Regions from separate parts of the Arthrobacter sp. PAMC25564 genome, predicted to be linked through region 3. Evidence: riboswitches for the same ligand, from Rfam matches in the RefSeq annotation. Region 3 holds a riboswitch; each other region holds the start of a gene.
The links. A riboswitch is a leader RNA that binds a small molecule or an ion and turns the genes downstream of it on or off. The one in region 3 is predicted to bind cyclic di-AMP.
Positions count from the first base shown of each region.

Region 1: linked by a shared signal. The riboswitch ahead of E5206_RS00365 (hypothetical protein) and the one ahead of E5206_RS18790 (NlpC/P60 family protein) in region 3 are both predicted to bind cyclic di-AMP.
Region 2: linked by a shared signal. The riboswitch ahead of E5206_RS11355 (hypothetical protein) and the one ahead of E5206_RS18790 (NlpC/P60 family protein) in region 3 are both predicted to bind cyclic di-AMP.

Region 1 covers NZ_CP039290.1:73,015-82,407, reverse strand. The annotation lists gene E5206_RS00370 (bifunctional glycosyltransferase family 2/GtrA family protein) at 1-458, opposite strand, end outside; gene E5206_RS00365 (hypothetical protein) at 611-1,372, opposite strand; cyclic di-AMP (ydaO/yuaA leader) riboswitch at 1,372-1,530, opposite strand; gene E5206_RS00360 (HAMP domain-containing sensor histidine kinase) at 1,680-3,287, opposite strand; gene E5206_RS00355 (response regulator transcription factor) at 3,291-4,031, opposite strand; gene E5206_RS00350 (hypothetical protein) at 4,265-5,116, shown strand; gene E5206_RS00345 (winged helix-turn-helix domain-containing protein) at 5,620-6,483, shown strand; gene E5206_RS00340 (dodecin family protein) at 6,886-7,089, shown strand; gene E5206_RS00335 (histidine phosphatase family protein) at 7,146-7,673, shown strand; gene E5206_RS00330 (hypothetical protein) at 7,789-8,292, shown strand; gene E5206_RS00325 (hypothetical protein) at 8,325-8,987, opposite strand; gene E5206_RS00320 (TetR/AcrR family transcriptional regulator) at 9,013-9,393, opposite strand, start outside.
Region 2 covers NZ_CP039290.1:2,429,559-2,438,951, forward strand. The annotation lists gene hpaD (3,4-dihydroxyphenylacetate 2,3-dioxygenase) at 1-252, shown strand, start outside; gene hpaH (2-oxo-hept-4-ene-1,7-dioate hydratase) at 252-1,037, shown strand; gene E5206_RS11315 (HpcH/HpaI aldolase/citrate lyase family protein) at 1,022-1,861, shown strand; gene E5206_RS11320 (DUF4397 domain-containing protein) at 2,090-2,803, shown strand; gene E5206_RS11325 (sigma-70 family RNA polymerase sigma factor) at 2,968-3,537, shown strand; gene E5206_RS19835 (hypothetical protein) at 3,950-4,369, shown strand; gene E5206_RS11335 (DNA alkylation repair protein) at 4,419-5,090, shown strand; gene E5206_RS11340 (cation:proton antiporter) at 5,127-6,284, opposite strand; gene E5206_RS11345 (hypothetical protein) at 6,281-6,718, opposite strand; gene E5206_RS11350 (hypothetical protein) at 6,782-7,036, opposite strand; cyclic di-AMP (ydaO/yuaA leader) riboswitch at 7,227-7,423, shown strand; gene E5206_RS11355 (hypothetical protein) at 7,428-8,174, shown strand; gene E5206_RS11360 (HAMP domain-containing sensor histidine kinase) at 8,327-9,325, opposite strand; gene E5206_RS11365 (response regulator transcription factor) at 9,318-9,393, opposite strand, start outside.
Region 3 covers NZ_CP039290.1:4,079,636-4,089,028, reverse strand. The annotation lists gene E5206_RS18800 (M23 family metallopeptidase) at 1-634, shown strand, start outside; cyclic di-AMP (ydaO/yuaA leader) riboswitch at 758-941, shown strand; gene E5206_RS18790 (NlpC/P60 family protein) at 1,250-2,005, shown strand; gene E5206_RS18785 (HNH endonuclease) at 2,256-2,756, shown strand; gene E5206_RS18780 (NTP transferase domain-containing protein) at 2,819-3,505, shown strand; gene E5206_RS19390 (DUF6457 domain-containing protein) at 3,502-3,789, shown strand; gene E5206_RS18775 (molybdopterin-binding protein) at 3,786-5,219, shown strand; gene fdhD (formate dehydrogenase accessory sulfurtransferase FdhD) at 5,320-6,189, shown strand; gene E5206_RS18765 (glycoside hydrolase family 38 C-terminal domain-containing protein) at 6,284-9,316, shown strand; gene E5206_RS18760 (hypothetical protein) at 9,357-9,393, opposite strand, start outside.

The sequences.
Region 1 (9,393 bases), 160 kb from region 3:
AGATCGGTGGACAGGTCCACGTCCATGTAGGCCAGGACGGGCGACGGCGAGGCGAGCCAGACTTTCCGCAGCGCGTTGCCGCGGCCCTTCTCAGCAAGATGGACCACCGTCACCTCGCGCAGTTCACGGGCCACGCGTTCGGCGGTCTTGAGGGTTCCGTCCGTGCTGGCGTTGTCCGCCACGGTGATCCGGAAGCTGTGCGGGAATGTGCCCAGCAGGTAGGCGTGCAACCGGCGCAGGCAGGCTTCCAGGTCCCGCTCTTCGTTGTAGACCGGTATGGTCACGTCCAGCACCGGCAGGGTGGTGCGGGTGTCGATGGGGGAGCGGCGGGTGCCCGGCCCCGCGATGGGTCCTGCAACGGGTCCGGCAGCCAGTGCCGGCCCGGCGGCGGGAGCCGGAATGTCCGCCGTCGCCGGCGGCTGCGACAGGGTTCCTGTGGCCTGGTCTGTGAACGTCATTCCTCCACTGTGACGCCCGCTCTTATGAAGGCTTTAGTGCCAAGCTGTGCAAGGGCTGTGGAAGTCCGCCGGTCGTGGCAACTGCCGGCACACCGGAGGCCCCGCATCGCGCGGATGCGGGGCCTCCGGTTGAGGGGCTGGCTGTGCCCGGTTTAGTACCAGTTGTTGGCGTAGTGGAAGTTCAGGGCGCCGCAGGGGGAACCGTAGCGGGTCTTGACATACGTCAGGCCCCAGTTGATCTGGGTCCGGTAGCTGGTCAGGTAGTCGGCGCCGGCGCTCGCCATCTTCTCGGCAGGCAGGGCCTGGACCACGCCATAGGCGCCGCTGCTGGCGTTGGTGGCGGTTGTCCTCCAGTCGGATTCCCGGGTCCACAGCTTCATCAGGCACTGCATCTCGCCGGGAGCCCAGCCGTAGCTGCCCACCTGCACGGCGGCGTAGGCCTGCGCCCCGGCCGGGTCATCGACGGCGACGGGGGGTGCCGGTGCCGGTGCCGGCGCTGCTGCGGGTGCCGGAGCAGGCGTGGGTGCCGGCGCTTCCGCGGGCTTCACCTCGGAGGACTGGGGTGCGATGCTGCCGCTGGCGGGGGCAACGGGCTGCGCCGCGATCTGGACCTTCTCGAAGTTCAGCTTGGGCAGCGGATCCGCGCTGGGGATGGACTCCTCGGCGCTGGTGGCGCCGGTGGCGCTGGCATTCCAGCGGGCGGTATCGGCGGCCTGCCCGGCGGCGCCGACTCCGATCAGCACCGCACAGGCTGCGGTCACGACGGCGGCGCGGCGGCCGGTGGATCCGATGCCGGCGGCAAACCGGGACAGGGCTGAAGCGGGCTTGGCTGGCTCGGCGCGGTGGCGCGAGGCCTTGGACCGGGATTTCCGGACAACGCCCGCAGGGCGCGGTTGTACCTTGAATTCAGTCATGATCGCCTCTCAACGCCGGTGGAGTTAGCTGTCGGGTTCGGATGAGAAATCCGGCCGCACGGAAGATCACGTGTCGGCTTCACCCCAAGGGTGCATGCATGCAGAATGCCCGGGAACTCTGGGTCCCCCACCTCTGCCTGGTCCAGCGGAATCCGGGAAGCGGCAGAGTTTGGCGTCCGTCCGGATATGCGGCCCCAATGGCGGCCGCACTCGAAAAACCCTACCGGAGTTGAGGGATTAAGTCACGTTTCGATAACAGAAACCGCGACGGCGGTGCGTCGGCTTGCGCCCAGCGCCCGCCACATCGTCACCGGGGGGCGGCAGGCGGAGCCGGTGGAAGGCGGACGGCGAACTCCGTCCGGCCCGGCCGGGAGGTGACCTCGACGGTTCCGCCGTGGGCCTCCACAATCGACTGCACGATGGACAGACCCAGTCCGCTGGTCCCCTCGGCGGTAGGTGCCGGTGCCGGGGCCCCGCCGGCCGGCCCTGCTCCAGCGCGGGCGGGTGCCCCCGAGGTGACCGGCGCACCCGCCCGGGCGGCCGCCGCTGCCGTCGTCACCGCAGGGTTCTTCCGTGCCGCGTCGGCCCGAGCGAAACGGGCAAAGACCCGGTCAATGAACTCGGGCGCGATCCCGCTGCCGTTGTCCGTCACCGTCACCACGGCGCTGCCGTCGGCCGAGCGCATCACGCCGGTGACCACCTTCGTCCCGGGCGGGGTGTGCTTACGGGCATTGGAGAGCAGGTTGGCCAGCAGCTGGTGGAGCTGGGCCGCATCGCCGCGGACCACCACGGGCTCTTCCGGCAGCTCCAGTTGCCAGACGCGGTCCGGGGCTATGACCTTCTCATCGCTGACCGTCTCGATCGCCAACTGCGTGAGGTCAACATCGCTGAGCTTGAGCGGCTGGCCCTCGTCCAGCCGCGCCAGCAGCAGCAGGTCCTCCACCAGCGTGGTCATCCGCAGGGACTGGCTCTGCACCCGGGCGAGGGACTTCTCGCCGTCCGGCGTGAAGTGCTCAGTCATCCGCATCAGCTCGGTGTACCCGCGGATGGCGGTCAGCGGGGTGCGCAGCTCGTGCGAGGCGTCCGCCACGAACTGGCGCACCTTCATCTCGCTGTGCTGCCGCGCCTCGAGCGCGTTGGAGACGTTGTCCAGCATCTGGTTCAGCGCGTAGCCCACACTGCCCACTTCCGTTCCGGGATGGGCGGCCGACGCCGGAACCCGCACCGCGAGTGCCACCTCACCGGCGTCGAGCGGGAGGCGGGACACCTTGGTGGCCACCTCGGACAGCTGCTCCAGCGGTTTCATTGTCCGGCGGATCAGGGCCGTGCCGGCGAGGCCGATCAGCACGAGGCCGCCGGCGGACACCACCACCATGGTCCAGACCAGTGAGGCCAGGGTGTTCTCCTTCTCGGCCAGCGGAAGCCCGGTGATGATCACGTCGCCGTACGGTGCCTGGACGGCCGTGAGCCGGTAGGCGCCGGCGGACAGCGTGCGGTCCACCGGGATGCCGTTCGGTGCCAGCGCGAGGAGGACGTAGTCGTCGTCGGGGGACAGGCTCTTGCGGGTGGCGTCCTCCGCGAGGAAGCCGGCGCTGCTGACCGCGCCGCCCAGGATCCGGGCGTTCAGCGTGCCGACGCCCTGGCCGCGGGCCTCGAGGGGGTCGGGGCGTCCGCCGGTCCCGCCGGGCAGGGGCCGGCCGAATTCGCGTGCACGGGACGACGCCTGGTCCAGCTGGGTATCGAGCTGGCGGGTGAGGAAGAGGTCCATGGAGGCATAACTGAACAGGCCGACGGCGCCGCAGATCGCCACGAGCAGGGCCATGGCGACCAGGACCAGCCGGGTGCGCAGGTGCCACGTGGACGGGTTGCGCCAGTCACGGCCGGGGGTGCGGACCTCACCGGCTAGAGTGGGCACCGGCTACTCCGCCGGCTTCAGGACGTAGCCGGCGCCGCGCACCGTGTGGATCATGGGCTGGTGGTTGGCATCGACTTTTTTGCGCAGGTAGGAAATGTAGAGCTCGACGATGTTCGCCTGGCCGCCGAAGTCGTAGTCCCAGACCCGGTCCAGGATCTGGGACTTGCTGATGACGCGCTTGGGGTTCTCCATGAGGTAGCGCAGCAGTTCGAACTGCGTGGCCGTGAGGTGCAGTTCCTCCCCGGCACGGGTGACTTCCCGGGTGTCGACGTTGAGCACGAGGTCCCCGACGACGAGTTCCGCGGTGTCCATCGCGGCCACGCCAGAGCGCTGGACGAGCCGGTGCAGGCGCAGCAGCACTTCTTCCATGCTGAACGGCTTGGTGACGTAGTCATCCCCGCCGGCGGCCAGTCCGGTGATCTTGTCCTGCACGGCGTCCTTGGCGGTCAGGAACAAGGCCGGGACCTCCGGCGCGAAAGCCCGGATCCTGCCCAGCAGTTCCACGCCGTCGAATCCGGGGAGCATAACGTCCAGCACCAGGACGTCGGGGCGGAACTCCTTGGCAAGCTTGACCGCCTCGGGGCCGTCGGCGGCGACGGCGACGGACCAGCCCGCCATCCGCAGGCCCATACTCATGAGCTCGGAAAGGCTGGGCTCGTCGTCCACCACCAGCGCGCGGATGGGCGAGCCGTCGGGATGGGTGAGCTGGGGAAGGTTGTTGGTCATGGAGTGCGAAGTGGCCATGGGACAACTCTCCGTTCTGCCGGTTGGTTGCGGCTTTGGGGATCCTGTGCGGCACCTGTGAATCCCAGCCTAGCGAGCTGGATGCGCCCGTGGGTGTACGGATCTGCTTTCCCTGCCCGTTGGAAGGCCGTCGGCAGGTCACAGCCGCAGCTGTTGAGCCGCACAGCGCATGCACAGGATCGCTCAGCACTCTGGAGGGGACACCGATCCCGTCCCGATTGAAGGAGAACCCCATGAGCGGACAGCAGCCCGGGCCCGTCCCGGAACCCACCACGGATGCCGCGGCCGCGCCTGCGCCCGTGACACGGCCGGGCGGCGGGCCCGTCGCCCCAGGGCCCGCCGCCGCGCCCTTTGCCGCGCAGCACGACGCCTGGCCGCCGGCGCAGGCCGCAACGCCAGGCTGGGGCGCGCCCGGACACGGTCCGGCGGCGCCGGCGCAGGCCGCAACGCCAGGCTGGGGCGCGCCCGGAGCAGCTCCCCAGGGAGGCTCCACGGCCAGGCTCTGGACGCTCAAGCGGGGTCTCGTCGTCGGCGGGGCCGCCCTGGTGCTCGCCGCCGGGGCAGGTGTCGGTGTGTATGCCCTTACCTCAAGTTCGGCGTCAGCTGATGGAACGACGCGCGGCGCGGCTGGCGCCCCCGGTGGCCAAGGCCCGGCCCAGGGCGGCTTCGCCGGCGGGATGCCGGGCCAGGCCGGCCCCGGCCAGGGCGGAGCCGGCAACTTCTCGCCCGACGGGATGGGTGGCGGACTTGCCGCTGCCCTGCATGCCGAATACGTGGTCCTTCAGGGTGGCGCGTACGTCACGAAGGCCGAACAGCTCGGCAGTGTCACCGAGGTCACTTCGGGTTCCGTCACCGTGAAGAGCAGCGACGGATTCACGCGCAGCTACGCGCTGGGTGCCGATGTGGTGGTCAGCAAGCAGCAACAAAGGCGCCAGCAGGCCGGGGGAAGTACCGGCAGCCAGTTGGGCGTGGCGGACATTGCCACCGGGGCGACGGTCCGGATCGTCGCGGCCAAGAATGGAACCGACTACGCAGCCGAGTCAGTGGTGCTCGTGGCGGCCACCGCAACCGGCCAGGCCAACTGAGCCTGGCGTGACCACTCTGTGGACGGTGGACAGGCGCCACTTGATTCAGCGGTGTTTCATCTAATTCCAATACAGTGAATGATCATGAACGAGAGGGGCCTTCCACCGAACATACTTCGGCGAGAGGCCCCCTTTGATTCCTTGATCTGAAAAACACTTGTTATTTTATTGCACTGCCAGAATTGTGATCTGCACTACATTTCCGCTTTTCGTCTCACTATGTGGAACTTGCGGTCCATTGTTACTTGCAAGTTCCCATTGTTACGATGCACACTTCAATTGTGAACAAGAACTCAACAGCACCTGCAGCCGCAGCTTCCTGGGTCAGCACACCCGCTGGTACCGAGATGCGCTGTTGTCGAATGCACGCCTAACTTTTACACCCCAAGAGTTTCTAGGCATTCGCCCCCAGCCCAGCGTCGGGCGCCCCTCCCCAGTCTTCATTGCGGGGAAAAGTAGCATTCGAGCCGCGATGACGGCCATTCACATTGAGGTAAGCATTCATGTCAGTTGCATCTGGATACGTCCACATCTCCGTCCGTAACGCCAGCAAGGCCGGGCAGACCTCGGGCATTCGCCAGGGCTTCGGCGGCCGCCCGGCCTTCGCCCCCGCCAGCTCCGGCAGCAGCTTCCCTGCGCCCGGCTACGCCGCACAGGGCTACAACCCGAACTCCTATGGACAGCTCCGCGCCGTTCCGCCGGCACCGGACACAGCGCCCACCCCCGTGATTGCCCCCGGCGCCGGTGCAGCGGTCCGCCCCGCCGCTGGTGACAACGTTGCCCGCGGCTTCGTGCTTTACATGGGGATCGACGAAGACACCGCGGCGGCTGCCGGCACGTCCATCGCCAAGCTGGCCCAGGAGATCCGCGCCTACGCACAGTCCCTCGTGGCCGGTGCCGAAAGCTACGCCGCCGTCGCCGTGGCGCCGGCCAGCGCGCCCGGTTCCGCCCTCGACGTCGTCCGTTCCACCTTCGGTGACCCGACGGCCGGTGCCCGCCAGCGCACGGAGACCGCGCGCCTCCAGCCGCCGCAGGACCCTCGTCCGTCCGGCGTGCTGATCGATCTCGCCCGCCGTGAAGTGCACCTCGACGGCGAATCCCTGAACCTTACGTTCAAGGAGTTCGAGCTCCTGAACTACCTCGTCGAGAACGGCACCCGCACCGTGGGCCGCGACGAGCTGCTCGAAGGACTGTGGCGCAATGCCGAAGAGGTGCCGAACGAGCGCACCATCGACGTCCACATCCGCCGCCTGCGCTCCAAGCTCGGACGCCTCGCCAACACCGTCCGCACCGTCCGCGGCCAGGGCTACCGCTTCTACGAGCACCCCGAAGTTGTAGTCTGGGCCGCTCCGGAATACTCCATCTAGCCTTTTTGGTCCGCACGAAAGCGTCCGTCCCTCTTGTTGGGGCGGGCGCTTTCGCTTTCGCGGCACGATCCCTCGGCGCCTGCGCCCATTGCGCACAATGCGGCATTTTGCCGTGCCTTAGCGTTCGCTGGCTCCCTTGACCTCGCAAGCTCGGACAAGGAACCCGGCCAGCTCTCTTCCTCCCTCGTTCCTTAGTCGGCGATGCGGCACTACGCAAAATGTCGCCTTGCGCGCTTTGCCACTGCGGGATGTGCCGCTACGCTTCAGCGCCCCCCACTCGCCGGGACATGGCCTTGTGCGTAACCGGCTAAGGAGCATGTACCGCCGCGGCTGGTGGGCCCTGTTGTGTTTCCTGCCTCCGGCGTAGTCACGGACCGTTGAGCCGACTCTTGGGAGGAAGATATGTCTGTTGCTCGGATTACTACCCTGAGCGCGAACTCCAAGACCTCGTTCGATGCCGCCATCAAGGAGGGCGTCGACCGGGCTAACAAGACCCTGCGCAATGTCACGGGGGCGTGGGTGAAGGAACAGAAGGTTGAAATCAGCGACGGCGCCGTCGTTGCCTGGCACGTTGTGCTGGAAGTGACGTTTTTCCTGGACGACTGAGTGACGGCTGGCGGGATGCGCGCCCATGGGAACCGCCACCGCACTAGGATTGGGGCATGAGCGCGCATCACATTCGACGGCTGGTGATCATGCGGCATGCCAAGGCCGACTGGCCCGGCGGAGTCGCCGATCATGACAGGCCGCTCGAAGAGCGCGGCCACCGGGATGCACCGGTGGCCGGCAGGTGGCTGCTCAAGCACGACGTCGTCCCGGATTTTATCCTCTGCTCCAGTGCCCTCCGCACCAGGCAGACCTGTACCTGGGTGTGCAGCGAACTCGGAGACAAGGCGCCGACGCCAAAGCTTGAGGACGGGCTCTACGCGGCCCCCGCGCAACGGATGCTGACCGTCATCAACCATGTCCCGGATACCGTCACCACCCTCATGGTGATCTCGCACATGCCCGGGGTGCAGGACCTGGCCATGTACCTGGCGTCCCGCGATTCCAACCACGATGCCTACATGGATGCCGCCACGCGGTATCCCACCAGCGCCCTGACGGTGATGGAGACGGAAAAGCCCTGGGCCGAGCTGGACGGCCAGGATGCCAGGCTGACCCGGTTCAAGGTGCCGCGGGCCAAATAGCGGGGTTACCGGCGGACGCCGCCGGTACCGGGCCTCCATAGTCACGCGCCCGATTCTGCGCTTTACTGTTGCTGTTCACCCATGTGTTGTTGCGACAGGGAAGAGGCGGATCATCGTGGATTCAGGCCAGATCGTAGGGATCATCGTCGGCATTGTCGTAGTGCTCGCGATCATTGCAGTGGCAGTCTTCCTTAGCCGCAAACGCAAGGTGGCCGCGGACCGGAACCGGGCCGCGGAGATGCGCGAACAAGCCAGGGCGGATGAGCTCACCGCACGGGAGCGCGAGGCGAAAGCAGCCCGGGCCGAAGCAGACGCAAAGCAGGCCGAGGTCGATGCGGAGCGGTTGCGCCGGGAAGCCAGCAGCCGCCAGCAGGAGGCAGAAAGCGTCCGTGCCGGCTCCCAGGAGCAATTGCGAAAAGCCGATGAACTGGATCCGGATGTGGTCACGTCCGAAGGCGGTCCGTCCCAGCCGGGTGAAGCGGAGCTCCGTGAAGGTGGAACCCACGACGGCGGACCACGCGACGGGGCTGCGGGTGATGAACTGCGCCGTGACCGCAGCGCGCGCGGGAATATCGCCGGCGACGACGCCACCCGCAACCCGGGCGACGGCCAGGCCTGAGGGGACCGGCCCGTTGATTAGCGGACTCTCGCTCAGCGGCGGGCGGTTGTCCTGCCCGCCGGCCGGGCGGGGGACTTGGCAGCTGGTTTGACCGGGGTCCTGGCCACAGGTTTAGCTGCCGAGGGCTTGGCCGCTGACGACGGCGCCGGCCGCTTGGCTGCCGGGGCTGCCGGGCGGCCCGGGCGGGGGGCAGCTTTGCCGGATCCCGTGCCCCGTGGCGTTGCGCTCCTCGCCGGGCCCCGGGACGCCGGGCCCCGGGACACCGGACGCCGGCGCGACGCATACCGGGCGCCGCGCGGGCTGTTGCCCCGGCCGGGCAGGACCGTGCCGGCGACCAGCAGCAGCAGGGTGGCCGCTCCGGCGGCCGCCGCGAGGTAGAAATACAGGTCCGGATGCGCGGAATCGACGTGGGTGGACAAGGCCTCGGGATCGGGATTGAAGGCGAGCCCCCATTGCCGCAGGAACGCGATGCCAAAAGCGATGAAGAGGGTGCTGCCGAGCCCGCTCGCGGCCAGGGTCCTATGCCGCCGCCGGATCACGAGTTCGGCCACACACGCCACGTAGGCCACGGCGGAAGCAGCAAGGAACCACAGGAACACCGTTTCGTGAAGCGTGATAGCGGTCAGCACCAACAGCGCCAGGGCGGCGAGCATCGCTCCGATGGCAATCCTGCCGCTGTTACCCATGTGGCGCATGTGAACAATCATCCCTGAGAGGGGACTACTTCACCACGTAGCCGCGCATGGAGGCCATGATCGCGCCGACGCTCTGCTCCCTGGTCCGCTCCGGGTTGTACGTCTGGCGGTCCAGGCCCACCACGAAACAGGCACCGAAAACAGCCGTTTCCAGGCTGCCCCGGGAAACAGCCGGATCCACCGGGTAGACGGCAGCCACGCCCTCAATCGCGGCCCCGACCACGGCCAGGAGCCGTCCGCGGAGCTCGGTGAACGTGTCCTGCCATTCGCTCGGCGTCCGCCAGTTCTCGCTGACCCACAGCCGGGCGAAGGAAGGATACTCGTCCATGAAGTCCATGGCCTGCCCGATCATCTCCGCCATGGCGTTGAGGGGATCCGCTGAATCGTCCTTGACGCTCAGGAGCCG
Region 2 (9,393 bases), 1.7 Mb from region 3:
GACCCGGACAACCCGACCATCACCTGGGACGTGCACGACAACCAGCGCCGCGACTGGTGGGGCAACCCCGTGGTCCCCAGTTGGTACACCGAGGCCTCCCTGGTCCTGGACCTCGACGGGAACCCCCAGCCCGTCATCCAGCGCACTGACGCTTCCGAAATGGCGGTCACCGTGGGTGCCGACGGGTTCTCCTACACCCGCAAAGACGCCGAAAGCGCCGCCCAAGGCTTCAAACTCGGAGCCCAGCTCTAGTGCTCGATCAAAAGGCTGTTGCCGCCATAGCCGACGAACTGCTGGAGGCCCGAAGGACCCGTACCCCGATCCCGCGGCTGACCGCCCGCTACCCGGAGATGACGGTACAGGACTCCTACGCCGTCCAGAACCTCTGGAGCGACCGCCTGCAGGAATCGGGGCGGACCCTGGTGGGCCGCAAGATCGGGCTGACCTCCAAAGCCATGCAGGCCGCCACCGGCATCACTGAACCGGACTACGGCGTGATTCTCGATGACATGGTGCTGGAAAACGGTGCCACCCTGCAATGGGATGACTACACGCATCCGCGGGTCGAGGTGGAACTGGCGTTCGTGCTGGGGAAACCGCTGTCCGGGCCGAACTGCAGCATCTTCGACGTCCTCGACGCCACCGACTACGTCGTTCCGGCGCTGGAGATCCTGGATTCCCGGATCGAGATGGAGGGCCGGACCATCGTGGACACCATCTCCGACAACGCGGCCATGGGGGCCATGGTGATCGGCGGGAACCCCGTGAAGCCGCGGGACATCGACCTGCGCTGGGTTGCGGCGCTGCTGTACCGCAACCAGGTCATTGAGGAAACGGGGGTGGCCGCCGGTGTGCTCAACCACCCCGCGGCCGGTGTCCACTGGCTGGCGAACAAACTCGCCGCCCACGGCACCACCCTCGGTGCCGGCGAAATCATCCTGGCCGGATCGTTCACCCGCCCCATGTGGGTCTACAAGGGCGATTCGGTGTACGCAGACTACGGACAGTTGGGAACCATCACATGCCGATTCGAGTAGAACCGGGGGAAACCTTCGCGGCGCGGCTGGCCGGGGCCAGCCGCCCCCAGGCCGGAATGTGGGTCTGCTCGGGCAGCCCCCTGGTAGCCGAAATCTGTGCGGGCTCCGGGCTGGACTGGCTCCTCATCGATGCCGAACACAGCCCCAACGGGCTCGAATCGATCCTCGCCCAGCTGCAGGCGGTCCATGGCTATCCGATCCACGCTGTCGTCCGCCCGCCGGTCGCTGACGCCGTACTGCTCAAGCAGTACCTCGACCTTGGCGTGCAGAACCTGCTGATCCCCATGGTCGACACCGCGGAGCAGGCTGCCGCCGTCGTGCGGGCCGTCAGGTATCCGCCGCACGGGATCCGCGGCGTCGGGAGCGCGCTGGCACGTGCCTCGCGCTGGAACCGGATTGAAGGCTACCTGGGGCGTGCTGCTGGGACGGTCACGGTGCTGGTGCAGATCGAAACGGTCACCGCGGTCGAAAACGTGGCAGCCATCGCCGCCGTCGAAGGCGTCGACGGGGTCTTCATCGGCCCCTCCGACCTCGCCGCGTCCATGGGGCATCTGGGCGAGCAGGACCATCCGGAGGTCGTTGCCGCCGTCGAACACTGCATCCGCACGATCACCGGACTCGGCAAACCTGCGGGGGTGAATGCATTTGCCGAAGCTACGGCGCGCCGCTATCTCGATGCCGGCGTGGACTTCATCCTGGTCGGTGCCGATGTGGCCCTGCTGGCGAGGGGCAGTGAAAACCTGGCCGACCGCTACGGCACCGTTGTGGATGGCACCATTGCCGGCGGCACGATTGTGGGCGGTGACGGCCGGCCCAGCTACTGACACGGGAACGACACCTGCCTGCGCCAGTTTTGTGCCATAAGCGGGTCGCCCGGCCAGGCGACGTCGAAATGCCAGGTTGCGAAGACCGCCTCGGCCCGGGGACAAGATGCTTCCAGTCCATGCAGGTGGAAAGTTCGGGCGGACTGCATCCGCGCAGGGCCTTCGGCCGGTAGTAAGGGTGTAAGCAAAAGCACCGCCCGTATGCTGGGCCTCCACGAGGAGTTTGAAATGCGCAAAAAAATCTCTGCAGTCGCCGGAGCAATGACGCTTCTGGCCGGGCTCGCCGTCGCCGGTCCCGCCCAGGCCAGCGACGGACGCGATGGCAAGGAGACGGCAGAACTGTCCGTACTGCATGGCGTACCAGGCCTCACGGTGGATGTCTGGGTGGATGGCAAACTGACCTTGGACAACTTCACGCCGGGAACACTGGCAGGGCCGTTGACTGTCCCCGACGGAGACCACAAGATCGCGATCACCGGAGCCGATGCCAGGAGCGCGGACAACCCGGTGATCGGTCCCGTGACAGTGGACCTGGAAGCAGGGCGGAATTACACGGCAGTGGCACACCTGGCCGCTGACGGAACTCCCACCGCCACCCTCTTCACGAACAACACCTGCGCCAGCCCCGACGGGAAGGGCAGGCTGACCGTCCGCCACGTTGCCGCCGCACCGGCCGTCGACGTCCTGGCCGGCGGAACCGCGGTTATCAAGGGCCTGACCAATCCCCACCAAAAGACGCTCACCCTCAAGGCCGGGACTGTGTCCGCTTCGGTCGCTGCCGCGGGAACCACCGCTCCGCTGATCGGCCCGGCCGACGTCACCGTCGCAGCAGGGAAGAACACGATCGTCTATGCCTGGGGCAGCCTTGCTGACAACAATCTGGGTGTCGCTGTGCAGGTGGTGGACTCCAACTCCGGCGGACACAAGGGGCACAACGGCTAACGTGCGTTCGCCTCAGGCGTGACATGTTGCCTTCGCCAACCGGTGGGGTCGCGTTCGGCGCGGCCCCACCGGACGTCTCCGCCGTCGATCCACCATTGCCCCACGACGCCGAGCGCGGAATAATGTGGATCCACAGGGCTCGATGCCGCTCTAAGGAGCATCCGATGGAGGCCGCCGCGCACGGTTGGGACGTGGGTATCGATCATGCGTTCGCCGACGGCGAGGAGCGGGCCCTGGCGGAGGCATACCGGAAGATGAGTCCCCTCGTCTACACTCTGGCGCTAAGGTCCCTGGGCGAGCGGGCGGCCGCTGACGACGTTACGCAGGAGGTGTTCATCCGGGCTTGGAAATCGCGGGCGAGTTATCGGCCGGAGGCCGCACGACTGCCGGCGTGGCTGATCGGGATCACGCGAAACGCTATTTCGGATGCGTTGTCGTCCCGTTCCCGCCAGCGCGATCTTGAACAGGCAGCCGTGCACCTTGTCAGCGACCCGACCACCAATCCGAGTGCCAAGGACGTGGAGGCTGTGGCGGACCGCATAACTTTGGAAGAGGAGTTGGAGCGGCTAGGGGATCCACAGACGGCGATAATGCGGTTGGCGTTCTATGAGGACTTGACCCATGACCAGATTTCCTCACGCCTGGACCTTCCGCTCGGCACCGTCAAGAGCCACATCAGGCGCAGCCTAAGCCGATTACGGACCCGTCTGGAGGTGGAACATGGAACACCTTGACGCCGAACTTATCAGCCTCCTTGCCCTTGGCGAGCAGCTCGGGAACGAATCCGCCGCCATCCACCTCGCGAGCTGCCGCGAATGCGGAGAAACGCTCGCCGCACTGCGGCGCACTGTCCTGGTTGCTACCGCCGACCCCGCAGGCGTCGAACTTATGGAACCGGGGAGCCACAATTGGCACGCTATCCATCAGGCACTCGGGCTGTCGCCATCTTTGGCAGGGGATCCTTTGGGACAATCCGCGGCACGTGCCCGCGACGCTCGCGATTTCGGTGAGCCATCGGTGAACCCCGCGGAAGCGCCGACGTCGTTGCCCCTTTCGTCATCTGCACCTCCGGTTCCCTTGCCTTCCGGCAGGAGGCAGCCCTGGGCACGCCGCGGCCTGTGGATCACAGGAGTTGCTGCGGGAATAGTGTTGGGCGCAGCCGGCGCCTGGACTGCGGCCAGCATCTTTGGCCGCGCTGAACCACCGGTCGCGGTCCCCACGCCGTCGGCAGTGGTCCTGGCCGAGACGCCGCTAAAACCCCTGGCAGCCCACGCCGCAAGCGGGGACGCAGTGGTGCAGAGGCTCCCGAATGGCACGCGTCAGCTCGTCATCCGCTTGCCTGATGAGAATGTCTCCGGTTTCCGCGAGGTCTGGGTGGGCTCCGCCGACTTGTCCAAGATGGTCAGTCTGGGAGTCCTGGGCAATGACCCCGGAGTCTTTGTCATCCCGAGCGGACTGGATTTGGCCCAGTACCCCGTTGTGGACATATCCAACGAGCCCTATGACGGAGATCCGGCGCACTCCACGGAAAGCATCGCACGGGGACGACTGACAGTGCCTGGCTGACATGGAGCCGCCGGTTCGTGATCCGGCCCGGAGGGGAAAGAATGGTGAGGTGAGTGACGCCGGCGATTTCATCGATTCCTCCCTTCAGCGCGAGGGCGACTGGCACCGTGCTGCCGCGGCGCGGGCCCGGTTGGGAAGCGGGCTGGACGGACGCGAGCTGCGGTTCTACGGCGCCTCCGTGGGTGCGGTCCGGGGAACGGTCCGTGATGCCCTCCGCCGTCATACCGGGATGGCCCATGATGACATCACGGCGCTTAGTTCCGAATTGTGGGAGGTGCCCGTGTTCGAGCGCCGGCTCGCGGCGATTGTCCTGTTGCAGTCCAGGCTCACGGTGCTGGGCAACCTGGATCTGACCCGGATCGAGGGCTTCGTCAGAAGCGCCCGACTGCGCGGGCTGGTGGATCCGCTCGCCGTCGACGTGATCGGTCCCCTGGTCGAGGGACTGGATGTGCTGGGCAGGGTGCGCGCCGACAGTGTGCTGGACCGGTGGGTGCGGGAGCCCGACGCCTGGTTGCGCCGTGCCGCGCTGCTCTCCCCGCTACGGGCACTGGGGGCGGGAGCGGGGGATTGGGACGGCTTCGTCCGGCATGCCAGGGCCGTACTCGCGGATCCGCCGGGACAGGGACCCGATGGCCCGGTGGTCCGGGAAGCGATCTCGCGGGTGCTAGCTGAGCTGGCGAGGACGCGGCCCGAACTTAGGTTCGCGTCCGCTGACGTCTGACGCCGATGTGTGCCCCACGGGAGCACGACGCAAAGTTCAGGGTTTACCGCTACCGGCGGCCACCGGCTGCGCGAATGACTTCGCTGCACGGGATCCTGCCATGGCGCTCGCGGCAATCGTGATGAGAGCTCCCAGCAGCAGGGCGGCGTTCTCTCCGGGGAGCAGGACGTGCAGCTGGGTGCCAATGCTTGCCGCTGCGACCGGTACGCCAAGCTGCGCAGCCGAGAGGACTCCCAGCGGCAGCGGGAGCCCAAACGCCCTTAGTCCGGAGTGGATCAGGACCGTGCCAAGTCCCAGGGACAGGCCCAACACGATCATGTCCGGGTGGCCGGCCAGGTCGCGCAGGTTCAGGGAGGCGCCCAGCCAGACAAGGAAGATCGGTCCCAGGAAACCATCGCTGACGGCGAAAAGCTGGCGGGCCAGCCGTCTCGGTTCGCCGACCGCGGCCACCACCAGCCCGAACGAGAATCCAGCCAGCATCACTGAGACATGGCCGAAATTGGCCACCCCGGCCAGCGCGAACAGCAGAACCAGCTGGATCCGCAACTCCAGGGCAAACTTGCGGTTTTCCGAGAGCCGATGCATGCGCCGGCGGGCGCCGCTGCGCTCCAGCGAGCGAAGGACGAAAAAGATCGCAATGGCGCACGCACCCACCGCGAGCGCCCCGAGTGCGGCGCGGCCCGCGTTCGGCGGATCCAGGGCCAGCGGCAGCGCGACTATGCAGGCGACATCGGCGATGGCCACCTGCGCGGTCATGGCCACCACCTTCGGGCCGCCCAGGCGCAGGGAATCGACAATCGGCAGGACCATGGCCGCGGACGAGGACGCGAGCAGCACCACATACAAAGGGGCGTGCCCGGTCCCGAAGGCCAGGCCCATCCCGGTTCCAACGACGGCGGCGGCGAACCCGGCGGCGGCGGCCTGGCCGAAGCCCTTCCCGAGTGCGGAGCGGATCTGCGGATCCCGGACCGGCACATGGGTTCCGGCGACGAACATCATCAGGGCAAAGCCAATGTTTGCCAGCAGACTGAAGGTGGGATCGCCGGCGTCGACCAGCGAAAGCCCCGTCCGTCCGATCACGATGCCTGCCAGCAACTCACCCAGGACCACCGGAAGTCTCCAGCGCACCGGCAGCGCCAGCAGGGGTCCCGCGAGGGCGACGACGGCGATCAGCGCCAGGGACAGGAACGTCACCGCACGCCCGGCCCGGCAGCACCCCGGGTTCCCATATCTGCCAGTTTCACCGGAATGGGCGTGTTCTCGTCTGTCAGGTAGGAAGCGCAGACCCGGTGGTACCCGTCGGCGATCTGGGCCGGGATGCCGGCTTGGAGAATTCCGCGGACCAGCAGTACCGGCGAAAGCTTCCTGCCGGCGGCGATCTTGGCCAGATCCGCGGCGACGTGCGGGTTGTCCGGCCTCAGGAGCGGCAGCCCCGAGGCGCGCAGGATGTCTTTCGCGAGCTGATGCGTCACCGGGGCATTGCGCAGTGACTGCACGATCGCGGCGGCACCGGCACCATCGGTCAGGAGTGCGAGGTAGCTCTCCGCAGCCGGGTAGTCATGTTCCTCCGGCTCGGGGAGCCAGATCACTGATGCCGTGTCATCGCTTCTCTTGGAGTCTTTGGCCATGGACTGAGCCTAGTGCGGTCACCCGGCAAACGCTTTCTTTCCGCGGCTCCGTAAATCATGGGCCTAGTCTTGGGGCCGGCGCTCCACCACCGCGTAGGCCTTGCCGTCCAGGAACTCCCAGTCGGTGACCACCATGAACCCGAGGGCGTCCACCCTGTCATTGAGGACGTGGGCGTCAAAGCCGCCATCCCGGGGTTCGGCATCCCAGGTCAGGACATGGACTTCTTTCCCCTCCAGGATCAACAGCTCGGTGTTGACGTCGAAGTCGTCCTGCGGCTGATCACTCAGTTGGCAGATGGCGACACAGTGGCTGGTCATTTCGGGCCTCCGCTTCGGGATCGCTGATGGCATCATCCTATGCCCGGGCCCCCGGCGGCCCACGGAATCGGGCCCGATTCCCCCGGGATCCCCATGGATTCCACCCCATGGCCGTTACCTTAATGTGACATTTGGCCGCTGCGCCCGTACGGTTGTTAAGTGCCTGTTGTCTCCGATACGGGCACTCCCCAGCCGATTGCCTAACTCTGCCGCGGCCTCGGGGCATCTCGCAGCAAACGTCCGGCAGAGACGGGGAAACCACTTTTGACCTGCTGTCATACAGGTCTTGGGGTGAAGCCGCACAGCCTGCAGCCGCGGGCCTGAGTGCGGCCGGGTGCCTCCCATCCGAATCCGACAGCTCACCTCGCAGGCATTGGGAGAGGCTACAGCCATGTCTTCAGACACCGTCAATTCGCACAGCAGCACTGCCACGCACACCACGCGGCGCTCGGCACGTTCATCCGCAATCACCGGCAAGGCAGGCACCATCGGCCGCCACGCCGCCGTCATCGCCGCAGCCTCCGGCCTGGTCCTCAGCGGGGCCATGGCCGCCAACGCCGCAGAAGCACCCGCGGAACGCAACTCCGTGCCGGCGTCGTCCGTTGACGTCAAGGGCCAGGTCGGCGCGCCGCTCATCGCGGACTCAAGCGTCCGGATCAGCTTCGAACGCCCGGCCGTCAGCTCGACGGCGGCTCCGGTGATCGCACAGCCCGCCCCCGCCGCGGCAGCTGCCCCCGCCGCCGCGGCGCAGGCACCCACGGCTCCGAAGGCCACGGTGCAGGTCAAGGCAGCCCCGGCGGCCGCCGCCGCTCCGGCAGCCGGCGGCCTCAACGCCGCCATGCTCGCCGCCGCCTACGGCCAGCTGGGCATCACGCAGGACTGCACTGCCATGGTCGAGAAAGCCCTCGGCGCCGCCGGCAAGCCGGTCGGGGACCTTGGCCCCATGCAGTTCCTGAACTACGGCACCGTCGTGGCAACGCCCGAGCCGGGCGACATGGTGGTCCAGTCCGGCCACGTGGGCATCTACGCCGGCAACGGCCAGGTCATCAGCGGCGGTATGAACGGCGTAAACTCCACCATCGTCCACCCGCTGTCCTGGCTGACGGCCACCGGCGGCGTGACCTTCGTCCGTGCCTAAGCCTACGCACGGCTGACACGTTGACTGAACGGCGTGTGGAGGGGCCGGTGATCAGCTGCCTTGGGGGCGGCTGATCACCGGCCTTTTCGTGTGGACCGGGCAAGCTCCGCACCCGAAGCCACTCTGCCCCTGAAGCCCCTGAAGCCCCGCTCTTAGCGCCCCGCGAGCGGAAGCGTGAGCTTCATGGTTGTACCCTGCGGCCCGGTCCGGGCCACCTCGACGGTGCCGCCGGCGGCCGTGGCGATCTCGCGGACCAGCGCCAGTCCGATGCCGAAGCTTCGCTGCCCGCGGGTTCCATCCGGGCTGGGGGTCCGGACGAAGCGGTCAAAGATCCGGGCCTGGTCCACGCCCGTGATTCCGGGCCCGGTGTCCGCCACGCTGATAACCGCATGGTTCCGCTCCACCCCGGTGCTGATAGTGACGCTCCCGCCGGACGGCGTGTGGGCCAGGGCATTGTCCGCCAGGGCGAGCACAGCCCGCCGCAGCGAGTTCCGGTCGATCCGGGCCAGCGGCCGGCCGCCGTCGGAGAAGGCGAGACGGATGTCATGCCGTGACGACAGTTCCTGCAGGCTCTCGGTGACGGACCCGGCGACGTCGGCCAGCTCCACCGGTTCCGTGGAACGGTCCGGCGCGGCGCCGGTCGCGGCCAGCAGAAGTTCGTTGACGATCCCGGTCAGGGTGGCCGCATCTTCCCGGATCCTGCCCAGGGCCTGGCCCGGTTTGGAGTCCGGCACGGCGTCGCGCTGGGCGAGCTGAATGCGCGCGTCCAAGATGGCCAGGGGCGTGCGCAGTTCATGGCTGGCGTCCTGGACGAACCGCCGCTGCAGGGCCAGTGCTTCCCCCAGCGGCCGGATGGCGCTGCGCGCACTGAGCCACCCGACGACGCCGGCCAGCACAATGCCCGCCACCCCGGCGATGATCATCGCCTCAATCAGGTCCTTGGAATCGAGATAGGTGTAAGCCTTCCCGGCCGCCGCGGAGCCGGGCAGATCCGGGTGCGCCAGCTTGTTCATCAGATAGACGGTCGCCGCGGCGAGGAGGCAAAGGACCAGCACCGCACAGGCGGCGCTGATCCGCAAAGCGACCTTGAGCGAGGCCCGGCGGAGGGTGTCCTGGTCCGGTTCGCCGGCCAACGGAGGCCTGCTATTCATGGGCGTCGCCGATCTGGTAGCCGACGCCGTGGACCGTGCGGACCACGGCCTTGGAAATCTTCCTTCGG
Region 3 (9,393 bases):
CCTCGCCGCCACGGGCCTGGTCCTGACCGTCACGGTCCCCGTCACCGGTCCGGCGATGGCAACGAACGCCGGCGCTCCTGCCGGCTCGGTCTCAGCCGCAGCCCAGCCGGACGTCACTGCCGCTGCCGCCGCCAAAATCGACTTCAGCCGCACGGCCGTCAGCACCAAAGGTGATCCGGATGGAAAACTCAAGCAGCTGTTGAGTGCCCAGTCCGTGGGCACCATTACGCGCGCGGCGTCGGCCGGCACCCTGGGTGCCCCGTTGGACCAGATGATCACGGCCTCGCCCTTCGGCTACCGCGTCAGCCCGATCACCGGGGGCGCGGGCGAGTTCCACCGCGGCCAGGACTACGCGGCCCAGTGCGGAACCTCCGTCCATGCAGCAGCCAGCGGCACCGTGACCTTCAACGGATGGCACCCGTACGGCGGTGGAAACCGGGTGGTGATCGACCACGGCAACGGCTTGGAGACCACCTACAACCACCTGTCCTCGTCTTCCGTCCAGGTCGGCCAGAAGGTCTCCCGGGGCGACATCATCGCGCTGAGCGGCACCACCGGCGCCTCCACCGGCTGCCACCTCCACTTCGAAGTGATGGTCAACGGCGACGTCGTTGACCCCCTTGGCTGGCTCTAGCCAAGACGATGGGTCACTCTCGCATTCTTGTGACACGCCGTGATCTGAATGTGACATTGCATCCCGACTCCTGTACCGTATGAGGTACGCCAACTTTTCCGAAGTTGGCGCTCTTGAGTGGATTGCCTAGCTCTGCCACCGCTCAAGGTCCGTTCGCATTACATCGTCTGGCAGGGGCGGGGGAACCAATTTTGGTCTTCGCAAGAAGGCCTTGGGGTTAAGTCGCAAAGCTTCCCAGGAAGCGGCGCGGCCGGGTGACTCCCATCCGAATCCGACAGCTCACCTCGCAGGCATTGGGAGAGGCTACTTTCGTGTCTTCACGCCACAATGCTGCGCGTCACCGCGCCGGCGCGGCTCTTACGAGCCCGCTGAAATCCAATTCCCGTGCTGCCCTTGGCGGCGCCCGGAATGGAGCCCGCACCGCCGTTCCGATCTCTACCGTGACCGGCCCGCAGGCCAAGCACCTGCATGCAGTTCCCGCTTTTGGCGCGTCTTCGCAGTACACCCTTCGCTAAGTAACCCATTCGGGGCGATCCGGCGTACCCCCAAGATGCCGGAGCGTCCTCAGCTCGCGCCCAAAAAGCGCGATCCAAGGATCACGAAAGAGAGAACTTAATGACTACTCGTGCAAATGCACGGCACCGCGCCGAGGTCACCAAGACCAACTCGCTGGCTGTCATTGCCAAGGCTGTCGGCGAAAACGCTGGCGGCATGGGTCGCCAGGCTGCAGTCATCGCTGCAGCATCCGGCCTGGTCCTGACCAGCGGCATTGCAGCCAACGCTGCTGAGACCAACGTCCAGCGCGAATCCACCTCCGCGTCCGCCCTGGATGTCCAGTCAGCTGCCCCGGCAACTATCTCGGCTGCCTCCACGATTGCGATCTCCTACGAGAAGCCGGCTGTTTCCACGTCACCGGCTCCCGTCGTCGAGGCTGCCAAGCCCGTCGTCGAGGTCCAGGACGCGGCTGCCGCCACGACCGGCGGCAGCCAGCTTGCCACCGCGGGTACCGCTGGCGCCCTGGCGCCGGCCGCCATCGGAAGCGGCGCCGGCGCAACCATCGCCGCCGCTGCCTACGCCCAGCTGGGCGTTTCACAGGACTGCACCGCACTGGCCACGAACGCCCTGGCCGCCGCCGGCATCCACTACCACGGCTGGCCGGCAGGTTACCTGTCCTTGGGCCGCACCGTGAGCGCCGCCGAGGCCCAGCCGGGCGACCTCGCCTACTACCAGAATGGTGGCGTGGGCATGGCCCACATCGCCGTCTACGTCGGCAACGGCATGGCCGTCCACGGCGGGTGGAACGGTGGAACCACCGCACTGTACAGCGTCAACATCGGCTCCGGTCCGGTGTTCATCCGCGTAGGCGGCTAGACCAAAGGCTAATTACGGGCTGGAAACAGCCACGGATGGCTCACGCTTTGAAAGGACCCCCGCCCTTGTGGCGGGGGTCCTTTGCATTGCCGGGGGATGAACTTTCCGGCAGGCGGACCTCCGCGGGCGAAAAAATTCGGTGATCGGGCACATGAGTGTTTACTCTTGTGGTGTCGATCCATAGCCCGACCACGCAGAGGGCAGCCGGCCCTCGTGCCCCTGGCGGGTGCGGCCGTAAAGAGGTATGCGGATGCGCACGCTCGTACTGAATGCTGGATATGAACCGCTGGCGGTTGTAACGTTCCGCCGGGCGCTTGTTCTTGTGCTGACCGGAAAGGCCAGTGTGGTGGCCGAAGGGGAGGACCCCGTCGTCGGGCCCCAGGACATCCTCGGCCGGCCCTCGGTGATTCTCCTACACCGCTACATCCGCCCCCGGTACAACACGATGACGGCGGTCAGCCGGCGCGGGGTGCTCCGCCGGGACGGCCAGCGCTGCGCCTATTGCGGCAAGGCTGCCCACACCATAGACCATGTCCAGCCGAAGTCGCGCGGCGGAGCCGATTCCTGGGAAAACCTCGTGGCCGCCTGCCTGCGCTGCAACAACGCCAAGGGGGACCACACCCCGGCGGAAATGGGCTGGAAGCTAAGCTTTGTCCCGGCCCCGCCGAAGGGTACGACGTGGCAGATCAAGGAACTCGAAAAGCCGGCTCCGGACTGGGATCCCTTCCTGCTACCGGAGTCTGCCGCCTGATCCGGGCTCCGGGAGGGTACGGGCTGCGCGGGTTCCGGCCCGGGCCGCGCTAGGCTGGGCCGGTGGAATTTGATGCGGTTATTCTGGCCGGTGGCCGGTCCTCCCGGTTAGGCGGCGCGCCCAAAGCGGAACTGCGGTACGACGGCGCCACGCTCCTTGACCTCGCGGTCCAGGCGGCCCGCGGCGCGCGGACGATCGCCGTCGTCGGGCCGCACCCGGGGACGCTGCCGCCCGGTGTGCTGAACTGCCGCGAGGAGCCGCCGTTCGCGGGTCCGGCGGCAGCCATCGCCGCCGGTCTCTCCACGCTGGAACAGGACCGTGCGGCCCGCCGCCTCGACGGACCCGCACCCCTGACCCTGGTCCTGGCCTGCGACATGCCGCGCGTGGATGCCGCAGTCCGTGCGCTCAAAGCAGCCCTGGAACAGCCCGGGGCCGCAAGCCGCGACGGCGTTATGGCGGTCTCCGCGGATGGACGAAAGCAGCCCCTTGCCGGCTTTTATAACACAGCTGCGCTTCAACGCTCTGCCGCGGAAGCCGCACACCGTGGCGCGCTCAAAGACGCCTCGGTATTCGCACTTCTTGCTAATCTTGATGTGCGGGCAGTTCGCGTCCCCTCCGGTTCCACCGACGATGTCGACACCTGGGACGACGCCTCCGCCCTGGGGGTAACCGGCCCGATCCAGGGCAACGATCCGGGCGACCGGTCCGGAGCCCCCGCAGCTGGACTCGACTTTGGAGGCAAACGGTGAAAAGCCAGGATGAAACGCTCGAAGACTGGTGCCGTGCGCTGCTCCAGGCACTGGAACTGGAAGACGTCGAGATTGACATCAACGAAGTCCTTGCCCTGGCCGGCGTGGCAGCCCATTCCGTGGTGCGCCCCGCCGCGCCGCTGACGACCTTTATCGCCGGCTTTGCCGCCGGGCTGGCCTCCGGTTCCGGCCAAACCACGGATGCTGTCTCCATGGCGGCCGCCCTGGGAATTGCCAGGAAACTCGCCTCGGACTATGCAGCCACCGAAGTCTCCGGGACATGACCCCTCCACCTCCTTATGGCGGTGCAGCCGCTGCCGGGCACGAGCCTGGCTCCGACGATTACGCCCCGGCGCCCGGCGCGGGCCTGGCTGCCGAGGTGCCCAGGGTTGCCGCGGCACCGGCTCCCCACCGGCACCTCGCCCACACCTGGCACGAGGCCCGGCAACTTGCGTTTGACTGTGCCACCCCCATCCCCGCGGCCCCGGTGGCGCTCCGGCAGGCACTGGGCCGCACGCTCGCAGCGGATGTTGCGGCGCTGCAGGACATGCCACATTATGCGTCGTCGGCGATGGACGGCTGGGCCGTCAACGGCAGCGGACCGTGGATCCTGGCGGAGCCGGACCAGCGGCTGGCTCCGCACCAGGCAAGTCCGATTGTCACCGGGGGGCTGCTCCCTCCCGGCGCGAAGGCCGTGCTGCGGAGCGAGAGCGGCACCGTCGCCACGGATGAGGACGGACTGCCGGTCCTGAAGACCGGCGGCGCGGCCAAACCCGGCGAGCCGCGCAACGGCCAACACATCCGGAAAGCCGCGGAGGAGGCCGCCGTCGGTGATCTGCTGATCAAGGGCGGCTCCCTGCTCAACCCCGCCCATCTGGCCCTCGCGGCCCTGGCCGGCTACGACACCCTGCCCGTGTTGGGCAAAGCCGTCGTCCGGCTCGTGCTCACCGGCTCGGAGGTGGTCTCCTCGGGTCTGCCCGGACCAGGCAAAGTACGAGACACCTTCGGCCCGCAGCTGGGCGGCGTCGTGGGCATGCTCGGCGGTGTCTGCACCGAAGAGGTGAAAATCGGGGACAGGTACGCCGAATGGCTCGCCGCGCTGGAGGACACGGAAAACGAAAGCCTGCCGGCCGACGTCGTCATCACCACGGGCGGGACGGGCCCGTCGGGGACCGACCACCTCCGGCGCGCCGTCGCTGAACTGGGCGGCCGGCTGCTGATCGACGGCATCGCGATGCGTCCGGGCCACCCCGCCGTGCTGGCCGAGCTGCCGGACGGGCGCTTCGTCCTGGGCCTGCCAGGAAACCCGTTGGCGGCCATGATGGCGCTGTCGACCATCGGGGGCCCGCTCCTCGCAGCGCTGGGACACCGATCGCTTTCACCCATCGCGGAGGTGCCCTGCGGGTCGATGATCGACGCCGAGCCGGGCCGCACCCGTCTTATGCCTTTCCGCCTGCTCTATGGGATGGCGTCGCCGGCACAGCACACCGGCCCCGGGATGATGCGGGGACTGGCCGCGGCCGACGGCGTCCTTGTCGTTCCGCCGCACGGGGCGCAGCTGGGGGAGCTGGTCCCGGCATTCGCGCTCCCCTGGGGCGCCCCCATCCCGGATCCCGGCCAGGCCGCGGCGAAAACCAGGACGGCCGCGAAAAGGCCGGCCCGGAAACCGCTCGCGGACGACGGGCCGGTGGACTGGAGCGCCCTGCTCGGCTAATGCCGCCCCTCCGGGGGCCGCGGGCGGCGCTGGTTCGTCCCGCGCCTGCAATGATGGATCCAGCGGTAAATCCGCACAATATGTTGGTTAGGAGTACCCAATGGGCCGCGTGACACAGCGCCGCAAGGTGCACAAGTTTGTCCTCGACGGATCGCCCCAGGCCCTCGAGTTCCCGGTCCGGCACCGCGAAGACGTGCTCGCCGTCGAGGAACCCCTCGAAATCCGGCTGGGCAGTCTTTCCTTCTCCGTCACCATGCGCACCCCGGGCCACGACTTCGACCTCGTGGCGGGATTCCTGGTGTCCGAGGGGGTGATCTGGAGTGCCGAACAGCTCGTCTCGCTGCGGTTCTGCGCCGGCGAGGATGAGGACGGGGTCCAGACATTCAACGTCGTCGAAGCCCAGCTGCGGCCCGACGTCGTGCGGCCGGACACCGGACGGAAGGTCTACACCTCAAGTTCCTGCGGAATCTGCGGCACGGATTCGATCGATGCGGTGCGCAAGTCCTCGCATTTCAGCCCGGCCCTGGACCCGCTGACCGTTCCGGTGCAGACGCTGGCGGCCCTGCCGGAGCTGCTGCGGGAGTCCCAGGCCGTCTTCGACGCCACCGGTGGCGTGCACGCCGCCGGACTGTTCCGGATTGCCGACGACGGCTCCGCAGAGCTGCTGTGCCTGAGGGAAGATGTGGGGCGCCACAACGCCGTCGACAAGGTGGTCGGCTGGGCCTTGCGTGAGGGCCTGCTGCCGCTGGAGGGCACCGTGCTTCAGGTCTCGGGAAGGGCGTCGTTCGAGCTGGTCCAGAAGGCTTCGCTGGCCGGGATTCCCGTGCTGGCCGCCGTCAGCGCGCCCTCAAGCCTGGCCGTCGAGCTGGCTGAGGCCAGCGGAATGACCCTGGCCGGCTTCAGCCGCGGAACCAGCCTGAATGTCTACGCCGGCCACGGCCGGGTGAGTGTCCCCGCCGTGGCCGGCTAGCGGAAGGCCTTGGCCAAAGGAGCCGCCGGGAAGTAAGTTTTAGCCATCGAATGGATGAGTTACAGCTTCGTCCCCGGCGCTAACGAGGATCACATTGCATGACGACCGCCGCCTCACGGAAGTCCGGCTGGACCGCTTCGTGCGCGAACGGATCGTTCCGGCGGTGTATCCGCGCAGCGTCCGGCTGACGCTGGACAGCTGGGATGTGCCTGGTGAGCCGGTCCCGGTGACGGAGGCCCTCCGGCAGGAGTTCACCCCGCAGGAGCACGGAGCGGCCTGGGGCCCGCCCTGGAGCACCAAGTGGCTGCGGCTGCAGGGGGATGTGCCGGACTCGTGGGGGACGGCTCCGGGGACCGCAGTGGAAATCCTGGTGGATCTGGGCTTCAGTGCCGATCTGCCCGGGTTCCAGTGCGAAGGCACCGCCTGGCGGCCGGACGGGACCGTCGTCAAAGCCATCTCCCCGCGGAACCAGCATGTCCCGCTGAAGCTCCTGGGCGGCGGAAAATCCGTTGACTTCTACGTCGAGGCGGCGGCGAACCCCGACTTGTCCCAGGGCTGGACCTTCGCGGCAACGCCGTACGGCGACAAGGCGACCTCGGGGAGCGAACCGAAATACCGCCTCGGGCAGATCGTCATTGCAGAGCTCAACCGGACCGTGTGGGAGCTGCAGCAGGACATCTGGACGCTCAGCGGGCTTATGCACGAACTGCCCATGGACCTGCCCCGGCGCCACGAGATCCTGCGTGCGCTCGAACGGATGCTGGACATCCTGGACCCAGAAGACGTCCCCGGAACGGCAGCCGCGGGCCGTGAGGCCCTGGCCGCCGTCCTGGCACGGCCTGCCTATGCCTCGGCCCACCAACTGCTGGCCACGGGGCACGCGCACATCGACTCCGCCTGGCTGTGGCCGGTGCGGGAGACCATCCGCAAGTGCGCCAGGACGTTTTCCAATGTTGTCGCGCTGATGGATGAGCACCCGGGGTTCGTATTCTCCTGCTCCAGCGCCCAGCAGTTCGCCTGGATCAAGGAATCGTACCCGGAGCTGTTCGGCCGCATCCGGGAGAAGGTCAAGACCGGCCAGTTTGTCCCCGTGGGGGGCATGTGGGTCGAGGCGGACTCCAACATGCCCGGTGGCGAAGCCATGGCCCGCCAGTTCCTCGAAGGCAAGAGCTTCTTCCTGGCCGAGTTCGGCATCGACTGCCAGGAAGCATGGCTCCCCGACACCTTCGGGTACTCGGCGGCGCTGCCGCAAATCGTTAAGGCCGCGGGCAGCCAATGGTTCCTGACCCAGAAGATCTCCTGGAACCAGGTCAACAGGATGCCGCATCACACCTTCAACTGGGAGGGCATCGACGGCACCCGGCTGTTCACCCACTTCCCGCCGGTGGACAGCTACAGCTCAGAGCTCAGCGGCCGGGAACTGGCCCATGCGGAACGGAACTACCGGGACCACGGCCGGGGAACGATCTCCCTGCTTCCGTTCGGCTACGGCGACGGCGGCGGCGGCCCCACGCGGGAGATGCTGGCGGCCGCCCGGCGCACCGCGGACCTCGAGGGTTCCCCGAGGGTGCAGACCGGCACTGCCGGAACGTTCTTTGCCCGGGCCCAGGCGGAATACGAGTCCCCGCCGGTCTGGGCGGGAGAGCTGTACCTCGAACTGCACCGGGGCACCTACACCAGCCAGGCCCGGACCAAGCTGGGGAACCGGCGCAGCGAGCACCTGCTCCGGGAAGCGGAGCTGTGGTGCGCCACGGCGGCGGTGCGTGCCGGTTACAGCTACCCGGCAGCGGAGCTCAAGAGGCTGTGGCGGCTCGTGCTGCTGCAGCAGTTCCATGACATCCTTCCGGGCAGTGCCATCGCCTGGGTCCACCAGGACGCCGAGCGGAACTATGCCGCCGTCGGAACCGCGCTCGAATCGATTATCGCGGACGCTGCCGCCGCGGGCCTGGGCGCAGGGGAGCGGGACTTCCTGCTCAACGCCGCTCCGCACGAGCGTCAGGGTGTTCCCGCGCTGGCCGCGGCCGAGCCGGACCGGCGCGGAGATCCGGTGTCCGTCACGGAGTCCCAGGGCGGCTACGTCCTGGACAACGGCATCATCCGGGCGGTGGTGGATGCGAACGGACTGCTGGCGTCGCTCAGGGATTACGCCAGCGGGCGCGAGGCCATTGCGCCCGGTCACTCCGGGAACCTCCTGGAGCTGCACCGGGACACGCCGAACGAATGGGACGCGTGGGACATCGACGCGTTCTACCGCCGGAACGTCGTCCAACTGACCGAAGCGCGCTCGGTGACACTGGAGCGGGGCCACCGGGCGGACGGCCCGGCCGTCGTCGTGGTGGAGCGGATGGCCGGCTCCTCGGCGGTGACGCAGCGGATCTTGCTGGAGCCGGGAGCCCCTTCGCTGTCGATTTGCACGGCGGTGGATTGGCAGGAAAGCCAGAAACTGCTCAAGCTCGGCTTCGCGCTCGACGTCAGGGCGGACCGCTCGGCCTCGGAAACCCAGTTCGGGCACGTGTTCCGCCCCACCCACGTCAACACCTCCTGGGAAGCGGCGAAGTTCGAGATCTGTGCGCACCGCTGGATCCACGTCGCCGAGCCAGGCTACGGGGTGGCGGTCTCCAACGCCTCCAGCTACGGCCACGACGTCACCCGAAATATCCGGGAGGCTGACGGCGGGACGACGACGACGGTGCGCGTCTCACTCCTGCGGGCGTCCAGGTTTCCGGACCCCCGGGCGGACCGCGGGCGCCATGAGCTGACCGTGACCATCCGGCCCGGCGCCAGCATCGCCGACGCCGTCGAGGAGGGCTACCGCACCAACCTGGCGCCGCGCGTGGTCAAGGGCGCCAAGGGTCTCCAACCGTTGTTCACGGTCTCCAACACCGCCCTCGTCATCGAGGCGGTCAAGCTCGCGGAGGACGGCTCAGGCGACGTGATCGTGCGGGTCTACGAATCGCTGGGGGAACGGTCCGTGGGACAGGTGAAGGCCAACTTCGACGTCACCCGTGTTCAGACCGTGGATCTTTTGGAGCGCGAGGTTGCTGCCCCGGGGGTGGTGGCCGGTCCCGGTACTGCGGAGCTGTCGCTTCGGCCGTTCCAGCTGGTGACCTTGAGATTTGCGCGCTGAGGGCAGCTGGGCGCGGGGAAGCCAGCCGGTCCGGGCAGCCTCATCGGCCGTGCCTGTGCAGTACTTTCCTTTGCAGT